Tunicatimonas pelagia: one gene and its partners. The main gene of each other region encodes a partner of the protein of the gene in region 3 in a complex. Links are inferred from orthologs where the notes say so. Each region holds a gene or a part of one and is shown on either strand. Other genes may lie near its edges. The genes, in order: pfkA, rny and pnp.

Region 1 (7,907 bases), 6.2 Mb from region 3 along the record:
CTGCCTTCTCCGATTCCACCTCTCCAGATAGGGTATCTTCAGCGAAAGTACTTTTGCCTGCCAAGCATCCATACGGCTATTTCTTCCTAAAATAGTGTGGGTATGTTTCTCCAACTGTCCGTGGTTAGCAATGGCTCGACATCGCTCAGCCAATGCATTATTATTGGTCGCAATAGCTCCGCCATCTCCCACTGCTCCCAGATTTTTAGTTGGATAGAAACTGAAAATTCCGACCTCTCCCCAGCACCCTACTTTTTTGGTGTCCACACTAGCCCCGTGTGCCTGAGCACAGTCTTCCAAAACTTTCAATCCGTGCGAATCTGCTAAACCTGTAAGCTGCTTCATGTCTACTGGGTTTCCGTACAAATGAATTGGTACAATGGCTTTGGTTCTTGCGCCGATTTTTTCTGAGAGTTTCTGTAAATCAATATTGAAAGTATTTGGATGGTTATCTACCAATACGGGAGTAGCTCCCAATAATCGGATAGCTTCAGCTGCCGACATCCAACCATTAGCGGGAATAATTATTTCGTCTCCGGGCTGAATACGCCACGCTCTCAGCACAATCTCTAGGGCGTCGGTAGCATTCGCACAACTAACTACATTGCATACACCTAGATAGTCGGCAAATTTAGTTTCAAAGCTTTGAATTGCTTCACCTCCCATCAATCGATTAGAAGAGATTAAATGATTCAGGGCGGCTTGCATATCCGCAAGAATTGGCTCGTGCTGCCTTCGGAGATTTACGAATGGAATTTGCATAGGAAAATGAAGATAAGGCTTTTACTTTGTCGAAAAAACTAACAAATTTACACCAACAACACATTAGCTCCGTTAGGCCTTTTGATTAGCCACCGAACTTTGCATAACTTAAGTAAAGTTTCAAGATAATTGGTAAACCACTAAATATTCCCCCAACATTATTTTCTTTCTCCGGCGTTGATTCGCTTAATTTGCAAATTAACTTCTAATCATATTTATGAAGAAGATCGCAGTACTAACTTCAGGAGGAGATTCTCCTGGCATGAACGCTTGTATCCGGGCCGTAATTCGGGGAGCGATCTACCACGGAGTAGAAGCCTATGGCATTAAATATGGCTACAATGGGCTTATTGAAGGTGACATCTACAAAATGAAGTCCTACTCAGTTAGCAATATCATTCAGCGAGGTGGCACCATTCTTAAATCGGCGCGTAGTAATGAGTTTCGTACTCCTGAAGGTCGCAAGAAAGCTTTTTACCAGTTGCAACGACGCGGTATTGAAGGCTTAGTGGTGATTGGAGGCGATGGTACATTCACCGGAGCAAATATCTTTTGTCAAGAATACGGAGTACCCGTGGTGGGTGCGCCCGGCACCATTGATAATGATCTGTACGGAACCGACTTTACTATCGGTTTTGATACGGCGGTGAACACCGCCCTCAATGCTATTGATAATATTCGGGATACGGCTAACTCGCACGACCGCATTTTCTTTATTGAGGTAATGGGACGCGACTCAGGGTATATTGCAATTGAATCAGGGATTGGTGGCGGTGCCGAACTAATTATGGTGCCCGAAACCAGCACGTCTATTGAAGATGTGATTCATACCTTGGGGCAGGGACGTAATCACGAAAAAACCTCTTCTATTGTAGTAGTAGCCGAAGGTGATGAGGAAGGTGGGGCAATTGAAGTGGCTGCGAAAGTGAAGGAGCGTTTGAATGATAAGGATTTTAAAGTCTCTATTCTGGGTCATATTCAACGGGGCGGTGCTCCTACGGCGATGGATCGTATTTTGGCCAGTCGGCTGGGTTTAGCAGCTGTAGAGGGACTGTTGAACGGTAAACGTAGCATGATGGCCGGGGTAATCAATAACCGAATTGTTTATACTGAGTTTAAAGAGTGTATCAATACTTCTAAACCACTGGAGCAGGATATGCTGCGGATGGTGAAGATTTTAAGTATTTAAATATTGTGTTTAGGTGTTCATGGTTATGATGTTATAGTTCTTAGTTGAATTGTGGGTTCTGAGTTCAAAGTACAGCGCTCTGGGTTCAATACCATACTAAGTACTATAACACCAAGCACTATAACACGAATACTTGAACACCTGAACACATCAAAATACACCAAAACAAACTCCTATGGGATTTCTACCCATCATATTGGCAATTGTCGGATTCCTTTTTCTGTGGGGCATTGTTAACTATCACTCGCTAAAAACCCGAAAAAAAGAGGTAGAAGAAGCTGCCGAGTTGGTGTTTCGTTACGCAGCACTTCGACAAAATATTATTATTCAACTATCAAATATTGAGGGTAACGATGACTCATTAAGTACGCTGCTTCACCGGATAGTGCAGTCTTTTCATCCGATAGATAAAAATACTACCACGGCTACCGAAATTGTGGCCTCGGGGCAACAGCTCTCCCAACAAGTCGATGAACTCCCTGATCAGTTAGGTAAGCATAAAGTGTACCGTAGCAGTATCGAGCAATTGCAAAAAGCTGATCTTGCCTACCGAATAGCTGCCAATCGCTATTCATTAAAACTAGAGCAGTACTTAGGTTTGGTAACTAAACCACCTTCTAAGTTTGTAGCAGCCCTATTTGGTTTTTCCCGTAACGATATTCAACTACCGGAAGAAGAGGTGGTTACCTCCTGAACTTCATCAATAAATTTTTTTCGGTCTAGCTCCCCTAACAAAGAGGCATAAGGGCGCAACCCTGATACTTCATCGAATATCTGCTTTAGCACCGCCGTAAGCGGAATGAATAAAATCATCCCAGGAATTCCCCAGATTAAGTTTCCGATGAAGATCGCTAGCAGCGTAAACATCGGGTTGATCCTTACCTTATTACCAACAATACTAGGGGTAATTAAATAACTCTCTATAGTTTGAATCACGGTGAAATAAAGAATAACCCACACCCCCGCCAGCGCTGAGTTATTAATCACTACTGTAAACATTGCCGGAATTATTGATCCAACCATCGGTCCAATAAACGGGACTACATTTAGCAGAGCCGAAAAAATACCGAAGAATAAAGCATTGGGAACGCCCAGTATCCATAATGCGATGCTATTGCAAACGGCAAGAATCAAAATCACTTGAAAAATACCAACTAAATAGTTTCTTACTACTTTTTCAATTTTTAGCAGAAGACGACGCATACTGCTACCATTCTCCTCAAACAGATACACTCCAAAGTCCCGAATATCTTTACGATACATCAGGAAGAGTACCACAAAAACCGATAAAAAAAGAATTGTTATCAGACTGGTAGCTACCAGTACTAGTAAAGTACCAATGGCACTTTGAGCATCTTTCATAAGAAAAGTGAAAAGCTCATTAAACGAAGATAGCTGACCTAGTTCCGACTGCCCCAGGTATTCTCCTAAGTAAGCAGATATATTGACCGTCATTTGGTTCAGATTGTCCTCGAAAGTATCTACATTCTCAGCAAGGGCAGATATTTGCAGAGCAAAGAACGTAACTATTCCAGCCACAAAAGCGCCGCCTAGCAAAGTGCATAAAAAAGCCGCAATGTTGCGATGAATTCCCTGATTTTCTAGGTACTGGCACAGTGGAGCTAATATGATCGCAATGAACGCTGCAAAAGCAAGTGGAATAAAAATAGACTGCCCCAAAATAAGAAGCAATATGGCAATTCCTATCGAGAGCAGAAATGCTGTCGTTCTGTACAGAGAAGATGTTTTTAGCTCAGAAAACATAAAAAGTGTTTCTTAGTAGAGCGGCTAAAAATAGGCTAAGGTGAAAAAATAGTGTTGTTGCTCAATATTATTAACTGAAGTAAGCCGGAAAAGGTTAGGCACGATCTGAATACCTACTCTTCCGGCTTATGATTATTTTAATGAGTACCTTCTACTTCACTTACTTCAGGCTCGATACGTACAGCATCTATACTTTTATCTCGTACTAGCTGATTGAAATCCGGCAGATCTCGATTAACCACCTCCTGAAATTGCTCCAACTGCTCATCAATACGCTGAGTGATTTCATTTTTAAACGCTACTGCCTGAGCGGTGGGCTTGAAGTTGCCCGCACTCATCTGAGACGCTACGTTAGCTAATTTGTTATTTAATCTGATGGGGTAATTTAGTGGGTCTTGGCGACTACGGTTCTTGGTCTGATACAACTCCTCCTCAATCACGGTGATCCGCTCATCAATCTTCTTGGCCATCTCCACTACATCGCTCATGTTATCCTCATCTTTCACTCGCTCTACTACTTGATTCATTTGCGCTCGCAATTCCCGAATATCTTCTATCGTTTGGTGGGTTTCGGTCAGCTTGTTTCGCGCTGAGATCAGAAAATCAAATTGCGCCTGAATATCCTGAGGGCTCGATTCCCAGCGAGGGTCAGCCAGAATAGTAAACGGTTGGGTCATCTGCTCCTCGCCCACTTTTAGCGTTACTTGGTATTCGCCCGGTACTGCCTTCGGTCCTTGCGTACCACTACCCCATAAAATCATTCCTTCAAATGCCTTGGCTCCGGGGTAGCGCATGTCCCACACAAATCGATTGAACCCACGTTCAACTTCTAGTTTACCTTTCAGCGGATCTTTGGTTTCCTTGCCTTCGGTAGTACTAAACTCCCGAATCAGGGTTCCGTCTTTCTCTTGTATTTGCAGAACTATTGCCTGGGTAGTGTCCGGTTCTTCAGCCAGCACAAAATGTACCATGACTCCGCCCGGATGGTTAGTTCCAGCCGTAAGTGATGGCTCGGCTTGCTGACCACCCATTCGGTAACTATCCATCGGCTTATAGAGATGGTAGCCGTTTTGCTGGAAATCGTCTCGCACGGCTTGCTCGTTGAGTTGGTGGAGCGGAGTTAAGTCATCAATAATCCAGAAGCTACGGCCTTGCGTGGCCGCAATTAGGTTATTGTCTTTTATTGCCAGATCGGTGATGGGAACCGTTGGTAAATTCAGTTGAAATGGCTGCCAGTTGGTTCCATCGTCAAACGATACGTACATTGCTGTTTCCGTTCCGGCGTAGAGTAACCCTGCTTGCTGAGGGTCAGCCCGAACTACCCGGGTAAAGTGCTCACTTTCTATGCCATCGGTAATTAAATCCCAGCTTGCTCCGTAGTCAGTAGTTTTATAGAGATAAGGAGTGAAGTCACCTATTTTATAACGGGTTCCGGCAACATACGCTCCTCCGTCTACCGATGGGTGCACATCAATACTATTAATCATCATCCACTCGGGCATATCGGGCGGAGTCACATTATTCCAGTTCGCTCCCCCATCCCGACTGATATGAATTAACCCATCGTCGGAACCGGTCCAGATTACTCCCTCTTCCCGAGGTGATTCTACCGCTGCAAAAATGGTAGCGTAGTATTCCACGCCCGTATTATCTTGCGTAATGGGCCCACCCGACGATTTAAGTTTGGAAGAATCAGCCCGGGTAAGATCAGGGCTAATTACTTCCCAGCTTTGGCCTTCATCGGTAGAAACGTGCAAGTGATTAGATGCGGTGTACAGTTTTTCCGGGTTGTGAGGAGAAAAGAAGATTGGAAAGTTCCACTGAAAGCGGTACTTCATGCCCTCAGCCCCGTAGCCCATCGGGTTGTCAGGCCACACATTAATGATCCGCACCTGTTCGTTCTCATGATTTACTCGAGAAAGAAATCCACCGTAGCTGCCACCGTACACAATTTCGTTGTCGTTAGGGTCAATCGCCAGATGGGCACTCTCTCCGCCCGCAGTGGCTTCCCAGTGGCTATCGTCAATTTCGCTACCATCCGTGCGATGCAGCACGCGAAGAGTCGAGTTATCTTGCTGAGCACCATAAATTCGGTACGGAAAATGATCGTCGGTAGTCACTCGGTAAAACTGAGCGGTAGGCTGATTGTGGTAGGTTGTCCAGTTTTCGCCCTGATCAATGCTTACCTGCGCTCCGCCATCATCGCCAATAATCATGCGCTGGTTATCTTCGGGGGCAATCCACAGATCGTGGTGATCACCGTGCGGAGCTACCGAAGGCTCAAAGGTTTTTCCCCCGTCTTTAGACTGGTGATAACGCACGTTCATTACGTACACAATATCTTCGTCCTGCGTATCGGCGTAAATGCGCGAATAGTACCAAGCCCGCTGGCGCAAGCTCCGGTCGTCGTTAGTTTTTGTCCAGGTAGCTCCCGCATCATCCGAGCGAAACACTCCGCCATTTTCGGCTTCTACAATGGCAAATACTCGCTCTGAATTCACCGGAGAGACCGACACGCCAATAATGCCTAGTGATCCCTCAGGCATTCCTTTGTTAATTGAAATTTCTTTCCAGGTATCGCCGCCGTCCGTGCTTTTCCATAGCGCGGAACCTTCGCCCCCACTGGATAAACTGTAGGGAGTACGCCGGATGCGCCAGGTGCTAGCGTATAGCACTCGGGGATTATTGGGATCCATCGCTAAATCGACCGCTCCGGCATCCGGGTTGGCAAATAGTACTTTTTCCCAGGTTTGTCCCCCATCTTTCGAGCGAAACACACCTCGTTGGTCGTTCGGGGCAAATAGATTACCCATTGCCGCTACGTATACCAAATCCGGGTTCTTCGGATGAATTCGGATTCGCCCAATGTGCCGAGACTGATCTAGCCCCACCGATTGCCAGGTTTTTCCGGCATCAGTAGTTTTCCATACTCCGTAACCGAAGGAAACATTACCCCGAACCGTTTTTTCACCTCCACCTACGTAGATCACATTATTATCGTATTCACTCACAGCCACCGCGCCAATAGAACCGCCGAAGTAACCATCCGAAATATTTTCCCAGGTTTGCCCTTTATCTTGGGTACGCCAAACGCCACCACCGGTAGATCCGAAATAAAATAAGTTGGGTTGACCCGGCACCCCCGTTACCGCACAAGAACGTCCCCCTCGGTAAGGCCCAATGGAGCGCCATTGCATACCGTGGTACAATGTAGTGTCAATTGCTGGAAGTGATGATGAATTCTTCTTACGTTGGGCGTAGCCATCTGACCAAGCCAGACAACAGACTCCCAGAAGAGCGATCAAAATAGTAGAGAAGTATCGCATAGGAATAGGTAGTTTGTAGATGAAACAAGTAGCTAAGATAATAGAAAAGCTGACGATGCTGCAACGTTTACGGCAGCATTTCCACCTCAATCTGAGGAATTTCTCCCTCACTAATCGGCCGCAATGGCTAAATTAAGCCATTCAGTAGCTATGGCAAGGTTATTTCCTGTCATTGAAGTCATACTAAACTAACCAACTAACTACTCCAGCAGTGCTGAAAATCGCGTACTGCTGGTTTTTTTATGCCTGTTTGCTAGTCTTTTCATTTCATTTGTCCAACTTTGCTTAATTATTTATACTTGTACATGTTTTTTTACTCCAGTGCAATCTATTTTTTACGGCAACCATGGAACAACTTAGCGTATTTGATATTCTGAAAATTGGTATTGGTCCCTCCAGCTCACACACACTTGGCCCCTGGAGAGCAGTGCAGCAGTTCATCCAATCCATTCAAAAAGCGTCTAAACTATCTCAGATCAATACGATCACGGTAGAACTCTACGGCTCATTAGCCAAAACGGGCAGAGGGCACGGCACAGATATCGCCGTTATGCTAGGATTATCGGGTGAAGACCCCGAAACTATTGATACCAATATGATCCAGCAAAAAACCCAACTCATCCGCCAGAGCCAGTCTATTGACCTGCTAGGAATTCATCCTGTTCCGTTTGATCCCCTTACCAACATTATTTTTCGCCCGGAAAACCTGCCATATCACCCCAACGGAATTCGTATGTGGGCGGAAACTGATGCCGGTGAACGCCTGCTGGAAACCTACTACTCTATCGGTGGCGGATTTGTGGTAAAGGAGGGCGAACAACCGGAAGAAAATCATCATTCTTTACCGTATCCGGCTCATACCCCGA
Region 2 (7,815 bases), 2.0 Mb from region 3 along the record:
CCCAACGGTACTCCCGCGGCTGATTACTTCGGACTAGTATCGGACCAGGTGCTAGAAATTGGACTTACTCCTAATCGGGCAGATGCAGCCTCCCACTTTGGCGTAGCTCGCGATCTGAAAGCGTTGTACCACCAACCACTAACACTACCTAATACCGAAAACTTCTCGGTAGATAATCAGAATTTGCCTATTGAAGTAGTGGTAGAAAATACCGAAGCTTGCCCTCGCTACTCGGGATTAACCATTAGCGGCGTCGCCGTGCAAGATTCACCTGATTGGCTACAAGCTCGGCTACGGGCTATTGGCTTATCGCCGATCAACAATATAGTGGATGCTACCAACTACGTGCTGCACGGGCTAGGCCAACCCATGCACGCCTTCGATGCCGATGCAATTACCGGGGGGAAAGTAATTGTAAAAACCCTGCCGGAAGGGAGCACCTTCACTACGCTAGATGAAAAAGAGCGAAAACTACTGGCCCAAGACCTGATGATATGCAATGCTGAAGAGGGCATGTGTATTGCTGGAGTATTTGGGGGCATTAAGTCGGGAGTGAAAGCAAGCACCCAAAATATATTTTTGGAGAGTGCTTACTTTTCGCCGGAGTACATTCGGCGCACTGCCCAGCACCACAGCTTAAAAACTGATGCTTCGTTTCGCTACGAGCGGGGCACCGACCCTAATATTACGGTGTACGCCCTAAAGGTGGCTGCTTTGCTAATAAAAGAGATTGCGGGAGGGCAAATATCCTCGAGTATAGTAGATGTGTACCCTAATGCCATCGAATCGTTTCGGGTAGCGGTAAAGTACAAAAATGTAGATCGGCTCATTGGTAAACAGATTGACCGTGGGGAGATTACAGAAATACTGCAACAACTGGAGATAGAAGTAGTAGAAGAAAATGAAACCAGTATTACCGTGCTGGTACCACCTTACCGGGTAGATGTGCAGCGGGAAGCAGATATTATTGAAGAGATCCTACGGATTCATGGCTACGATCAGGTAGTAACGGCCGATTACCTAAGTGCCGATTATATCGCTCGCTTCCCTGAAATTGATGATCGAAAGCTACAGCTACGTCTCAGTGAGATGTTAGTCGGAAACGGGTTTTACGAAATGGTGACCAACTCGCTTACCAAACCAGCGTATGTTCAGGAGCCAACCGCCGTTTCGTTATACAATCCGCTGAGTGAAGACCTCAACGTTATGCGCCAGCACTTACTATTCTCTGGGCTAGAGGTAATCGCGCACAACATCAATCGTCAGCAAAAAAATTTGAAATTTTTTGAGTTCGGAACAACCTATAGGCACCAAGAGGATAAGTATTTGGAAGCAAAGGAGTTAGTTATTTTTATGACCGGATTGGTGCAAGCCGAAAGCTGGATGGCATCGGCAGAGCCAGTATCTTTTCATCATTTGTCCTCGCATATTCAAATAATTTTTAATAGGTTTGGTATCACTGGAATAGTTCAAGAACCCTTGAACGACCCATTCTTTAGCTACGGATTACAGCTTACTCATCAGGAAAAAATAGTAGCTAAACTCGGTAAAATCGATACTAAAACGGCGAATTTGGCCGAGGTAAAACAGCCCGTTTTTTGTGCGGTAGTACAGTGGCTAGTACTGCTAGAAAAATTGCGCGGCACCTCAACCAAGGAGCGAACAGTTTTTCAGGAAATTTCTAAATTTCCTGAGGTAAGGAGAGATTTGTCTCTGGTATTAGATCAGGAAGTAACCTTTAGGGAAGTAGAACAGGTGGCGAAGGCCAACGGCAATAACTTGGTAAAGCGCATCAATGTGTTTGATGTTTACGAAGGTGAACAGTTGGTGAAGGGAAGAAAGGCCTATGCACTCAGCTTTATTTTACAAGACCAGCATCGAACGCTGACTGATAAAATTATTGACAAAACAATGAACCGGCTTATGAAGCAATTTGAACAGGAACTTCACGCAGAAATTCGCCAATAGTCCATTGGCCACGCTACCAGCTAGGCGGACTAGCAAGCTGGCTCTCATATTCTCTTAACCAAAACCAAACTCTGCTAATACGTCCGTCTGCATGATCCACCCTACTATACTCTCGTCCGAAATTGTAACCCTAGAAAGGAAAATCGAGCTACTTCTTGATAAGCACACAGCATTGCAGGAAGAATTGTCCCGAGTAAAACAAGAGAACGAAGAACTGAAGCTGGCGCTCACTTCTAAAGAAGAAGAATTAACGCATTTTAAAAAATCAATTAAAATCAGTAAACTTGCTCAGTTGACAGTAGCTGATCACAGCGAAACTACTGAAGTAAAGCGTACTATTAACGAGTACATCAAGAAAATTGATAAATGCATTGCTCATTTGAGCCAGTAAAGCACATTTTCATGGAGGCACTTTCCATAAAAATAAAAATTGGGGACCGAGAGTATCCTATGCGGGTTGAGCCCGAAGATGAAGAACGTATCCGGCAAGCGAGCCGAATGCTGAACGAACAGATTCAGCACTACCGCCAGAGCTATAATACTACTGATAAGCAAGATCTGCTGGCAGTAGTGGCCTTTGATGCGTTTTTAGAAAAGTTAGCGTACCAAACCCAGCAAGCTGAAACGGAAAAGGTGATCGCTGATAAGATCGGTCGTTTAAACCGACTTATTAGCCAAGCCATATCGTAGTGCTAAATGTAGGCAGCCTCTAGTGCTGTTTAACGTGCATACCCTTCGTTAATACTCGCTCATCGGCAGTGTAGTTAGGCTACTGTCTGTAGTATCCACATCTAACTATATCATCATGGGTGAATCAACCATAATTTTACTTGTCGCCGTAATTGCGGCCCTAGGGGCAGGGTTCTTCATCGGCTTACTGGTATCCAAGCGGAAAACCGATACGCAGGAAAAACAGCTTAAGGATCGAGAAGCTGCCCTCAAACAACAAGAAACTACCGTGCAGGCCAAAGCCGATATTATTATCAAAGATGCGAAAAGCAAGGCCGAGTCTATTAAGAAAGAAAGAATCTACGAAGCCAAAGAAAAGTTTCTGAAGCTAAAATCAGAATTTGAGGAAGAATCCAATCGAAAAAAGAATATCCTAATTACTAACGAAAACAAACTTAAGCAGCGGGAAACTCGGCTCAACGAGCAAGCGGAAAAACTGCGTGGTCAGGAAAATAAGCTAAAGGAAAAGGCAGAAGGCCTGGAAACCCAGCTGGAAGTTACCCGCAAAAAGCAAAGTGAGTTAGAAAAAGTGCATCAGCAGAAGGTGGCCATTCTGGAGAAAGTATCTGGATTATCAGCGGACGAAGCCAAACAGCAACTTATAAAAAGCCTAGAAGATGAGGCAAACACGCAGGCTACAGCACTCATCAAAAATATTATTGAGGAGGCCAAACTTACCGCTACCAAAGACGCTAAAAAAGTAGTGCTAGATACCATTCAGCGTACTGCTACCGAACACGCTATCGAAAATTGTGTATCCGTATTCAATATTGAAAGCGACGATGTAAAAGGAAAAGTAATTGGTCGGGAAGGGCGTAACATCCGAGCCTTAGAAGCCTCTACCGGGGTAGAAATTATTGTAGATGATACTCCCGAAGCCATCATTATTTCTGGTTTCGATCCGGTGCGCCGGGAGATCGCCCGCCTTTCCTTACACCGATTGGTGATTGATGGTCGTATTCATCCTGCCCGTATTGAGGAGGTGGTTGCTAAAACAACCAAAAACATTGAAGAAGAAATTATTGAGACCGGCGAACGCACAGTAATTGATCTGGGAATTCACGGCTTACATCCTGAGCTGATTAAGATGATCGGGCGAATGCGCTTCCGCTCGTCTTACGGACAGAACTTGCTACAGCACTCCCGTGAGGTATCCAACCTCTGCGCTACTATGGCTTCTGAACTAGGAATCAATCCTAAACTAGCCAAGCGAGCGGGCTTGCTGCACGACATCGGAAAAGTATGGCCTGAAGAACCAGAGTTACCCCATGCTTTGCTCGGGATGAAGCTAACCGAAAAGTACGGCGAGCACCCCGATGTGTGCAATGCCGTAGGCGCGCACCACGATGAAATAGAGATGACTGCCATTATATCTCCGATTATTCAATCTTGCGATGCTATCTCGGGTTCTCGCCCCGGGGCTCGGCGCGAAATTGTTGATTCCTACATTCAGCGACTTAAAGATTTAGAGTCGCTAGGCTTAGAATTTGATGGGGTAAGTAAATGCTACGCCATTCAGGCCGGAAGGGAGCTGCGGGTAATTGTAGATGCTGATAATGTAACTGATGACCAAGCAGGCAACCTTTCGTTTGAGATCTCTCGTAAGATTGAAAAAGATATGCAGTACCCTGGGCAAGTGAAAGTAACCGTAATTAGAGAGATGCGCTCGGTGAGCTTTGCGAAATAGAATCATTTAGAGACCAAAAAAGGCAAGTTTCTGTATCACCGATTAGATTACAGAAACTTGCCTCACTTGAATGTTAGATAAGGATAAATCTACGACAAAGCCTCCGCCATTTTCTCGCCAATGGTAGCCGGAGATTCTACTACAATTAGGCCACATTCGCGCATCACGCGCATTTTAGCTTCGGCAGTATCTTCTTCACCACCAATAATAGCTCCGGCGTGACCCATCCGGCGACCGGGAGGAGCGGTTTGTCCGGCAATAAAGCCGACCACTGGTTTTTTATTTCCGTTTTCCTGAATCCAGCGAGCAGCCTGCGGTTCGTACTGTCCGCCAATTTCTCCGATCATTACGATGCCGTCGGTGTCTGGGTCGTTCATGAGTAGTTCTACAGCCTCTTTGGTAGAAGTTCCAATAATTGGGTCACCCCCGATGCCAATTGCCGTAGAAACACCCAATCCGGCTTTTACCACCTGATCGGCTGCTTCGTAAGTAAGCGTTCCCGATTTAGATACGATTCCGACCTTACCGGGCTTAAATACAAAACCAGGCATAATACCCACCTTGGCTTCGCCGGGAGTAATTACCCCGGGGCAGTTGGGGCCAACCAGCCGTACGCCCTCTTTTTGCTTTAGGTAGTGCTTAGCTACCATCATGTCCTTCACGGGAATTCCTTCGGTAATTGCGATGATTACCTCAATACCGGCATCGGCTGATTCCATGATGGCATCGGCGGCAAAGGCCGGGGGTACAAATATGATGGATACATTGGCCTGCTTTTCGGCTACGGCCTCGGCTACACTATTGAATACCGGACGATCTAAGTGGGTTTGCCCACCCTTACCAGGCGTTACGCCACCAACTACATTGGTGCCGTACTCAATCATTTGTTCGGCGTGGAAAGTACCTTCCGAACCAGTGAAGCCTTGAACAATAATACGGGAATCTTTATTTACTAGAACACTCATAGGGTGGGGAAAAAATTTTTGACAAAAATAGGACAAATCAGCGCATTGCCAAACCGATACAGTGTTAAAGTGCGAAGTGTTAGGGTGCTAATGTTTTCAACTATTCAAACTAGTACGACCCAGTATAGGCACAATAACACTCTAACACATAAACACAATAACACTAACCTTATGGAAGGTTAAAAATGTACAAGAAGTTACCATCTAGTTGCGTACCGTACTGGCGCAGTGGCAACGGACTTACCCCGCCCACCGGATTACCCTGAAAGTCGTAGACGGTATTGTCACAACCCTCCTGTATGAAAAAACCGGATGGATCAACAAATATTTCGGCACAGGCTTCTTCAAATCGATGGGGACTGGCTTTCTCAAAAGCCCGGTAGGTAGTTGCGTTTTCTCGATAGATCAAAATACCCTTCCAGCCACCTATAATCTCGACAAAGCCACCATCTTGCCGAAGGGGCAAAAATTCTTGATTGGTTAGGTTAATCGTTTCGTCTACTAGCACCGGGGGGATAGGATCGTATAGCAGATCATTTTCACAACCGGCTAGGAGACATAGGAAAAAAGCAAGCGCATAAATTCCCCTAGCCCTATTCCATAGCGGCCACTTTAGGAAAGGGGGAAAAAGCATAAGGCAGGACAAACTTTTTTCTCCTCCTTTGAAAAGAGGCCGTCTCCTGGTCAAGCCAGAGACAAGCAGTGGAACGGGGTAAGAAGGGTTTAACGTTTTATTTTTCATTTTGAAGTCAACGTACACTCCTCCGCTCAACGCAGAAATTAAGTAGAAAGTGTCAACTCATAAATACTTTAGTCTGATTCAGCCACAGCACAACCTAGTGACTCTAGGCAGCGTATTGCTTCCGGCAAATCGGCATCCTTTACCAACAAATGGTCAGTAGAATAAGCCGAGAGCGCAAAAATGGAGATTTGGGCGTCGGCTAAGGCCTGCGCGACTGCCGCTAAGAAACCTACCAACTCAAATTGTAAGGTAACCCGAAACGATAGCATCCGCCAACCTTGCTCCGACTCAATAATCCAATCATCATTCAAATGCTGCGCGTCAACTACTACCGTGATCTCTTCTCTATCGCTAAATACCGCCACAAAATCCTTAGGAACGTACTTTGCCTTTACCACAGCGAAATGCTGAGACCAAATTTCTACCGGGCAGTTTTTGAGGAACTCTCTGACGTTCAAAGTTATTCTATTTTTTTGGGAATAGGATCATCAGAACGGATTCGCCAAGTTTCATCGTAGATAGAAGAATACTCAATTTCAATAATCGCCCGTTCGTCTGAATTTACGAAGAGTGTGTTGATAACCGCAGCAGAATACTCGCTACTTGACCCAATTAAAAATATTGTTTTTCCAGCAGGTAATACATAGCCAGGGCTAATATCTACGTTAGAGATAGCAAAGTCGGCACTATCAGAATGATTGATAGAATTGAAGTAAAATGAAGAAGGGGACTGTTCGTAGATAGAGTCCTGATAATAAATTTTAACATTGTTGATGAAAGCTGGGCCAACACCATTATTTGCCAATCCTATTCTCCATTTTATATATTTCCCGCCTCCATCCGAGTACGGGGTTATCATCAGATATGGCAATACGCTAGCATATTGTTGCTTTTGAATAAGATAAGTTTGATAAGCAAATGTGGTAAATGTGCCCATGCTAATTAGAAAAGCTAGCAAACTGAGAAACTTATCGGAATTCCAGAAATTCTTCTTCCCCATAGGAATGCCTAACTGTTCTAACCAGTAGGCGTTGTTCTGGCTTTCGTTCTTTTTAGTTTCTTCAGTTTTCTGGTCAGGTTCTTCTTTCATCAAACGTAGCTATTAAAACTGAAGATAAGCAACAATTCAGCAATTGAACCATCGATATTAACCAAACGCCCTAAATTGCTTCAAAAAGCGCACATCATTTTCGGTGAATAGGCGCAAGTCTTTGATTTGATACTTAATCATCGCAATCCGCTCGAAGCCCATTCCGAAGGCGAAGCCGGTAAATTCTTCCGAGTCAATGCCGCAGCTTTCTAGCACATTGGGGTCAACCATGCCGCAGCCGCCAATCTCCAGCCAGCCGGTACCCTTCGTTACCCGACGGTCGGCCTCGGTTTCAGTGCCCCACCAAATGTCCAACTCGGCACTGGGTTCGGTAAACGGAAAGTACGAGGGGCGCAGCCGAATTTTTGTTTCGGAACCAAATAGCTCGCGGGCAAAGTGCAGCAGGGTTTGCTTCAAATCTGCAAAGCTTACATTGCGGTCTACGTACAAACCTTCCACTTGGTGGAAGACGCAGTGCGCTCGCGCCGAAATAGCTTCATTGCGGTACACCCGTCCCGGCATAATCGCTCGGATTGGTGGTTTCTGCGATTCCATCAGCCGTACCTGCACCGAAGAAGTATGCGTTCGCAGTACGATGTCCTGTTTGTCTTCGCCACTATTCTTCTCAATAAAG
Region 3 (7,876 bases):
GTGTTGGTGAGCCTAATTTCAGTAGTAGCGTTTCTTTCCAATAATTTTGTAGTGCCGAAGGCCAACCTTAAAGCATACAGCTTACTATACGATATTAAGCAGAAAAAGCCCGCATTGGATATTCGGGAGGGCGTATTCTACGGCGGAATTCCCAATTTCAAGATCAAGATCAATCAGAAGTTTGCTGATGGCGAAACTATTAAAGATGTAATTATCTACGACCACAGCGAGGGGTTAGGCAACCGAAATGTGATTTTGGCGGATTCCGGGAAAATGTACACAATTCAGAATGATCGCTACCTGATGCTGGAGTTGTTTAAGGGGAATCGTTATTCGGAGACGACTAAAATGTTAGCTACCGCAAGTCGGGGCGGAGGTAACTCCCAATTTGTTCGCAATAATTTTGATACTACCAAAATGATTTTTGATCTGGCGAGCTTCGATCTTCAACGAACAAAAGAAGAGTACTTTGCGTCTCATCGCCGTATGCAAACTATGGAGCAATTATCTACTTCAATAGATTCTATGCAATACGAAAAAGTAGCGATCAAGTACGATGCCTTTGCTGGGTCTACGAATTTTTATAACTATCACTTACGCTATGATTCTCTCATGCCCGAGGGGTTAGAAGAACAGATTGTGGTGGCTGATATGGCGATTGATTCGGTAGATAGCGTAGAAAATATTCGACAAAGTGGCCTGTTAAGTATGGAGTCGAGTGCTATTAAAGCTGGAAACCTCAAGCGGCAACGGCAGGAGATTCAAGAGTCATTGGAAGAGGTAGGGACAAACAAAACAAAGCACGAAGTAACGGAGGTTGATACGGCTTTACTAGCCCAAGTAGAGAGCGAGATTACAGAAAGCGAGAGAGCCAGCATTATTTCTAAAGCACTTAATCAAAGTAGAACAATTAAAAATACGCTGCAAATCAATGCTCAAAAGCTAAGAAGGCTTGAGAGTGAGATTCGTAAGAATACCTACGAAAGCTATAAGAAAATAACCCAGGCGTTGTCCTGCTTAATTATGTTTTTGATTGGTGCTCCATTGGGTTCTATTATTAAACGTGGAGGCTTAGGTGTGCCTGTGCTGATTTCTGTCTGCTTCTTCATTGCTTTCTACGTAGTAACCGAGATGAGTCGGAAATGGGCGGAAGATTTGGTGATGAGTGCCGAATTGGCGGTGTGGCTTCCGAACATAGTGTTGCTTCCGTTCGGTATCGTATTTTTGATTCAAGCCCGTCTGGATGCCCGCCTGCTTGAGAGCGACTTTTACCGGGTTTTGATCGATCGATTGGTCATGCGGTGGAAAAACATTAGACAAAAGCCAGCAGTTTGAACAAAAAAGTTTTTAAATGGGTTTACCCAAGCAGATCGTATTGTAAATCAGTATTATTATTGATAACTTTGTGCCCTGTTTTTAAAACCATAGTGTAAAAATATACGCATGTACTTAAGTTCTGAAAAAAAGCAAGAGTTATTCGGCGACCATAGTCTTTCTAAATCTAAATCTGACACCGGTTCGGCTGAGTCTCAAATAGCTCTGTACACTTACCGCATTGCTCACCTGACGGAACATCTGAAGCAAAATAAAAAAGACCATTCTTCTCGTCGAGGGCTTCTTAAACTAGTAGGTAAGCGCAAGCGGTTGTTAGAGTATTTACACGATCGACACATTGAGCGTTATCGTGCAGTCTTGGCTGATCTAAATTTACGTAAGTAATAAAACCAGTTGATGGGGGAGGTTAGCCCCCTTCATTCGTATGTCTTGGACTTTTCTAGTCCTTTTTGCTTTCCTAAGAGCCTTTTTCTTCCATCATTTTAACCGGGAGAAGTTATTCTGGGCAACAAGTTATTTTATTAAAATTTCATTATGCAACCACAAGTAGTAACAAAGACTATTCAATTAAGTGATGGCCGTTCTATAACTATTGAGACCGGAAAATTGGCTCGCCAAGCCGACGGAGCGGTGGTCATCAGAATGGGTGACACTATGTTATTGGCTACGGTTGTTTCGGCGGCTGAAGCTAGAGAAGACGCTAGCTTCTTTCCTCTTTCGGTAGATTATCAAGAGAAGTTTGCATCAGCCGGAAAAATTCCGGGTGGCTTCCTGAAGCGAGAAGGTCGCCTTTCCGAACATGAGATTCTAACCAGCCGCTTGGTAGATCGGGCTATCCGGCCCATGTTTCCTGATGAATACATGGCTGAGACGCAGGTAAATATCATGATGATCTCGGCTGATGCTCAGGTAATGCCCGACGCACTCGCCGCGTTGGCAGCTTCTTCGGCAATTGCGGTATCAGACATTCCTTTTCCCGAACCTATTTCTGAAGTACGTGTAGTGCGGTCGGGTGGGGAGTACATTGTGAACCCCAACGAAGAGCAAACCGAGACCGCTGATCTTAATTTAATTGTGGCGGGGTCGCTGGACAATATCATTATGGTGGAGGGAGAAGCGCAGGAAGTGGGTGAGTCCGATATGCTGGAAGCTATTCAGGCTGCTCATGAAGTGATTAAGTTACAATGTAAGGCTCAACAAGAACTAGCCGAGGAACTAGGCGTCGTGAAGCGAGAGTTCATTCCACCTGAGCGTAACGAAGAGTTGTACCAGCAACTGCACGATCAGTACTACGATAAGATGTACGCCGTAGCCAGCCAAGGCGTGAATAACAAAGAAGAGAGAAAGAACCAATTTAAGGCGTTTAAGGACGAATATATTGACAGTCTTCCCGAAGATCATGAAGTAGATTTAGGACAGGTACACAAATACTTCAGCTCCATTCAGAAAAAAGCTTCTCGCGATTTAGTACTGAACGACCGAAAACGACTCGATGGTCGTCAGCTTGATGAAGTGCGTGCTATCTATACGGAGGTAAATTATTTGCCTACTGCTCACGGCTCAGCCGTATTTACCCGGGGCGAAACCCAGTCGTTGACTACGGTTACCCTAGGTACCAAGTTAGACGAGCAGATGATTGATAGTGCAATGGTAAAGGGCACTAATAAATTTTTACTACACTACAACTTTCCCGCATTCTCTACCGGTGAAATCCGTCCCAACCGCGGGCCGGGTCGTCGGGAGATTGGTCACGGAAACTTAGCGCATCGCGCCCTCAAAGGATGTATTCCGGCTGACGATGATAATCCTTACACGATCAGAGTAGTTTCAGATATTCTAGAATCGAATGGCTCTTCTTCTATGGCAACCGTCTGTGCCGGATCAATGGCGTTAATGGATGCCGGGATTCCGGTGAAACGACCAGTATCGGGCATTGCTATGGGAATGATTTCTGATCCAGAAACCAAGAAATACGCGATCTTATCCGATATTTTGGGAGATGAAGATCACTTAGGTGATATGGATTTTAAAGTAACCGGCACCGAAAAGGGAATCACTGCCTGCCAGATGGATATTAAAGTGGATGGACTGCCCTACGAAGTGCTAAGCGAAGCTTTATCACAAGCCAAAGCCGGGCGTATGCACATTCTGCAAGAAATGGCTAAAACTATCTCTGAGTCTAATGATGATCTGAAGCCCAACGCCCCTCGTTCCGAAACCGTGAAGATTGCTGCCGATATGATTGGTGCGCTCATTGGTCCAGGCGGAAAAGTTGTTCAGGAGATTCAAAAAGAAACCGATACCACCATCGTTATTGAAGAGGTAGACAACCAAGGTATTGTTAACGTATTTGCTACCGACCAAGAAGCAATGGATAAAGCTTTGGGTCGTATTAAAGCGATTGTGGCCATGCCGACTGTGGGCGAAGTTTACGATGGGGTTGTGAAGTCAATCATGCCGTTTGGGGCGTTCATTGAGTTTATGCCCGGTAAAGATGGTCTACTTCACATTTCTGAGATTAAGTGGGAGCGGGTAGAGAAAATGGACGGCGTAATGGAAGTAGGTGAGGAAATAAAAGTAAAGCTCACCGAAATTGATAAAAAGACGGGGAAATATCGTCTTTCTCGTAAAGCCTTACTTCCTAAGCCGGATAAAGCCAATCGTAGTTAGCATAAAAATTGCTAATCATTCCTCTGTAAATCCTAACAAGATTTGGGTGTCTGGTCAAAATTTATATAAACCTGATCGGAACTATCCTAAATTAGATAATTGTTGCATTCTTAGACATATCCATCGCATAAAGAAACCACGTGCATGAGACAACTCAAGATCAGTAAGCAAATCACCAACCGGGAAAGTCAATCATTAGATAAGTACCTTCAAGAGATTGGCAAAGTAGATTTGCTAACCCCAGACGAGGAAGTAGACTTAGCAAAGCGTATCCGTTCTGGTGATCAGTTAGCTCTAGAAAAACTAACCAAAGCTAATCTTAGGTTCGTGGTATCGGTAGCGAAACAGTACCAAAACCAGGGACTTACGCTAGGCGACTTGATTAACGAAGGAAATTTAGGGCTGATTAAAGCCGCTCAGCGATTTGACGAGACTCGTGGATTTAAATTCATCTCCTACGCCGTGTGGTGGATTCGTCAGTCTATTTTGCAAGCACTGGCCGAGCAGTCGCGAATTGTGCGCTTACCCTTGAACCGGGTTGGTTCACTCAATAAAATTTCCAAAACTTTTTCAGAGCTAGAGCAAAAGTACGAGCGAGAGCCTTCTCCCGATGAACTAGCTGATGTGCTAGAAGTGAGTACCAGCGAGGTAGTAGATACCATGAAAATCTCTGGTCGTCACGTTTCCATGGATGCGCCATTTGTACAAGGGGAAGAAAATAGCTTGTTAGACGTATTAGAGAATGAATCGGAAAACACTCCGGATTCTTCCTTAATGAATGACTCGCTTCGGAAAGAAGTGCAGCGCGCGCTTTCTACACTAACTCAGCGCGAAGCTGATGTTATTTCTCTCTATTTTGGGCTGAATGGCGAACACGCCATGACACTGGAAGAGATTGGTGAAAAATTCAACCTAACCCGGGAACGAGTTCGGCAGATCAAGGAAAAAGCGATTCGTCGTCTGCGCCACACGTCCCGTAGCAAAGCTTTGAAGCCATATTTAGGATAAAGACTAATAGTCTTTTGCATAATAATATAGATAGGCTTTCCGCAAGGAGAGCCTTTTTTGTAGCTACAACTTTGACTCTGTTGGTTACGTAAGATAATCTAGTGAATTAAAATTTAGTAGTGCTTTTCGCATAACAAGATCACATAGTATACTGTGTAAAGTATTGATATGCAGCGTGCTAGTACTATCAATTTTCTATTTTTAACTTTCAATTAGTACGATATATGACAACGGAAAAAGTAGAAGTATTAATAATAGGTTCTGGGCCAGCGGGATATACTGCCGCAGTTTACGCTGCTCGAGCCAATTTGAAACCAGTGCTGTACCAGGGAATTCAGCCCGGTGGGCAGCTTACCACTACTACCGATGTAGAGAACTATCCGGGCTACCCCGAAGGAGTAACTGGCCCAGAGATGATGATGGATTTTCAGAAGCAGGCTGAGCGGTTTGGTACCGACGTTCGTTTCGGTATGATAACGAAGGTAGATTTTTCAGTGTATCCACTGAAAGCAGTTGTAGATGATGAGCACGAAATTGAGGCTCAATCGGTAATTATTTCTACTGGTGCTTCGGCTAAGTGGCTGGGACTTCCGGGCGAAGAGCGATTGAATGGTAAAGGTGTTTCTGCCTGCGCGGTGTGTGATGGCTTTTTCTTTCGGGGAAAAGACTTGGTAGTAGTAGGTGGGGGTGATACGGCTGCCGAAGAAGCTAGTTATCTTTCTAAGTTAGCGAGTAAGGTGTACCTACTAGTACGCCGCGATGAGATGCGGGCATCTGCCATTATGCAGCAGCGAGTGGAACGAGCCGAGAATATTGAAATTCTTTGGAATACCGAAACCGAAAAAATACTTGGTGAAAATGAGGTAGAAGGAGTACGAGTAGTGAATAACCAGACCGGAGAAAAGCAAGATATTCCGGCTCAAGGATTTTTCGTAGCCATTGGCCATAAACCCAATACCGATATCTTCCGCGACTACCTCGATATGGATGAAAACGGTTATCTCATCACCAAGGCAGATTCTACCGAAACGAATGTTCCCGGAGTATTTGCTTCCGGTGATGCCCAAGATCATGTGTATCGGCAGGCTATTACCGCTGCGGGTACCGGATGTATGGCAGCATTGGAGGCGGAGCGATTTCTAGCAGCGCAAGAAGCTGACCTAGTAGAAGGTACTCCTACCATTGCCATGAAGTAACAATTCTTTTAGATAACCCTGAGGAAAAGCCACTTCTTAATTTTCTAGGAAGTGGCTTCTTCATTGATGTCAAACTAAAATGCGCTATTACTTCATTTGGTAAGCAGTGCGTCGCTGGCTATTCTGTAGAATCTGATAAATCCTAGCTATTTCCTCGAGGGCAGATCAAAGGCTTTAGCTTCGTGTTCAAAGTGACCTTTATGGGCACCATCGCAGAAGGGCTTATTCTCTGACAGACCGCAGCGACACAGACTGACCAATGTGCGTCCGCCCAAACCGTATACGTTTCCTTCTTTGTCTACAATCTCAAAGTTGCCATCTATTTTAAGCGAGCCATTGTTGTTTACAGTGATCTTTGTTGATGCCATAGTTTTTAGTTAGAACCGCGTCGGCGGCCGATTGAAAATGGACAGCTGATAGTTTTAATACCTAATTAAGCACGAATCATCTTAAAGTGTTTGATATTGCACTCCTCAAATTCATCACCCACTTTCTCGAATCCAAAGCGTTCGTAGAAAGATATTGCAGTGATTTGGGCGTGAAGATATACCGACTGATCAGACCAAGCAGATTCATCAATATCAATAAGTGCCTGTCGAAGAATAACTGCACCTACTCCTTTTCCTCGGTGGGAAGCTAATACAGCAAATCGCTCCAGTTTTATTCCTTGCTCCGTTTTTCGCCATCGGGCAGTGCCACAAGGAACTTTAGCTTTATCATAGGCCAAGTAATGGGCTGCTGTAGCGTCGTACTCATCGTATTCTTCCTCGGGAGCTACCTGCTGTTCCTGCACAAATACTTCATTGCGAATTTGAAAAGCTTGCTGTAGCTCTTCATCAGTACTCACTTTACGAACCATCATCATTATTCATATGATCGTCGGCTCGTTTGTAAGCGTTAATAATATCTTTTACAATACGATGGCGGACAACATCCTCACTGGTAAGCGTAACAAAGCCAATTCCTTTTACTCCTTTCAGTACGTTAAGTGCATCAATAAGTCCTGATTTCTGTTTACGGGGCAGGTCGATCTGCGAACGATCTCCTGTGATAATAACCTTAGAATTTGGTCCCATTCGGGTTAAGAACATTTTGATCTGCATCGGCGTAGTATTCTGGGCTTCATCCAGCAGAATGAAAGCGTTTTGTAGAGTACGACCACGCATGTAGGCCAAAGGGGCAATTTCAATAATTTTATTCTCCTCGTAAAACTTGAGTTTTTCGCTAGGTACCATATCGCCCAAAGCATCGTAGATGGGGCGCAGATACGGATCAATCTTTTCTTTCAGGTCACCCGGTAGAAAGCCTAGATTTTCTCCGGCTTCCACTGCTGGGCGGGTAATAATAATCTTTTTTACCCGCTTGTTTTTTAGAGCCCGCACGGCTAAAGCTACTGAGATGTAGGTTTTTCCGGTTCCGGCCGGACCGATAGCGAACACTAAGTCATTTTGAGCTGCTGATTGTACTAATTCGTACTGGTTGACTGTGCGGGGCTTAATTACTGCTCCCCGAGTACCGTAAAGCAGTATATCATCTACACTTTCATCAACCATCGGCTGCTTTTCGTTGCTAATGTAGGTCTTCACTTCTTCTTCATCCACTTTACCGTAGCGGGAATAATGATTTAGTAACGCATTGATAATATCGTTGATCTTGATAATTTCAGG

The links.
Region 1: pnp (region 3) and pfkA share a complex: the UniProt entries of both Bacillus subtilis proteins name them as parts of the possible RNA degradosome complex. The link is inferred for Tunicatimonas pelagia from one-to-one orthologs.
Region 2: pnp (region 3) and rny share a complex: the UniProt entries of both Bacillus subtilis proteins name them as parts of the possible RNA degradosome complex. The link is inferred for Tunicatimonas pelagia from one-to-one orthologs.

The regions. Positions count from the first base shown.
Region 1 is NZ_CP120683.1:7,045,636-7,053,542, forward strand. Bases 1-2,965 are described here. They hold pfkA (6-phosphofructokinase), read left to right. Parts: upstream 1-979; coding sequence 980-1,951; downstream 1,952-2,965. Other genes in these bases: P0M28_RS29865 (DegT/DnrJ/EryC1/StrS family aminotransferase), read right to left, coding at 1-762; P0M28_RS29875 (hypothetical protein), read left to right, coding at 2,127-2,645; P0M28_RS29880 (AI-2E family transporter), read right to left, coding at 2,612-2,965. Also shown: more of P0M28_RS29880, read right to left, coding at 2,966-3,715; P0M28_RS29885 (WD40/YVTN/BNR-like repeat-containing protein), read right to left, coding at 3,853-7,041; P0M28_RS29890 (L-serine ammonia-lyase), read left to right, coding at 7,388-7,907. UniProt on the Bacillus subtilis protein: Catalyzes the phosphorylation of D-fructose 6-phosphate to fructose 1,6-bisphosphate by ATP, the first committing step of glycolysis.
Region 2 is NZ_CP120683.1:2,891,508-2,899,322, forward strand. Bases 2,206-5,078 are described here. They hold rny (ribonuclease Y), read left to right. Parts: upstream 2,206-2,773; coding sequence 2,774-4,384; downstream 4,385-5,078. Other genes in these bases: P0M28_RS12230 (hypothetical protein), read left to right, coding at 2,206-2,359; P0M28_RS12235 (cell division protein ZapA), read left to right, coding at 2,371-2,658; sucD (succinate--CoA ligase subunit alpha), read right to left, coding at 4,474-5,078. Outside these bases: pheT (phenylalanine--tRNA ligase subunit beta), read left to right, coding at 1-1,968; more of P0M28_RS12230, read left to right, coding at 2,060-2,205; more of sucD, read right to left, coding at 5,079-5,349; P0M28_RS12250 (hypothetical protein), read right to left, coding at 5,519-5,983; P0M28_RS12255 (ACT domain-containing protein), read right to left, coding at 6,160-6,549; P0M28_RS12260 (hypothetical protein), read right to left, coding at 6,552-7,181; pheS (phenylalanine--tRNA ligase subunit alpha), read right to left, coding at 7,239-7,815. UniProt on the Bacillus subtilis protein: Endoribonuclease that initiates mRNA decay. Initiates the decay of all SAM-dependent riboswitches, such as yitJ riboswitch. Involved in processing of the gapA operon mRNA, it cleaves between cggR and gapA.
Region 3 is NZ_CP120683.1:855,773-863,648, reverse strand. What follows is about bases 1,504-4,437. They hold pnp (polyribonucleotide nucleotidyltransferase), read left to right. Parts: upstream 1,504-1,869; coding sequence 1,870-4,005; downstream 4,006-4,437. Other genes in these bases: P0M28_RS03450 (sigma-70 family RNA polymerase sigma factor), read left to right, coding at 4,150-4,437; rpsO (30S ribosomal protein S15), read left to right, coding at 1,504-1,719. In the rest of the region: P0M28_RS03465 (LptF/LptG family permease), read left to right, coding at 1-1,335; more of rpsO, read left to right, coding at 1,444-1,503; more of P0M28_RS03450, read left to right, coding at 4,438-5,013; trxB (thioredoxin-disulfide reductase), read left to right, coding at 5,238-6,209; P0M28_RS03440 (CDGSH iron-sulfur domain-containing protein), read right to left, coding at 6,356-6,577; P0M28_RS03435 (GNAT family N-acetyltransferase), read right to left, coding at 6,643-7,074; P0M28_RS03430 (PhoH family protein), read right to left, coding at 7,058-7,876. UniProt on the Bacillus subtilis protein: Involved in mRNA degradation. Catalyzes the phosphorolysis of single-stranded polyribonucleotides processively in the 3'- to 5'-direction. Necessary for competence development in Bacillus subtilis.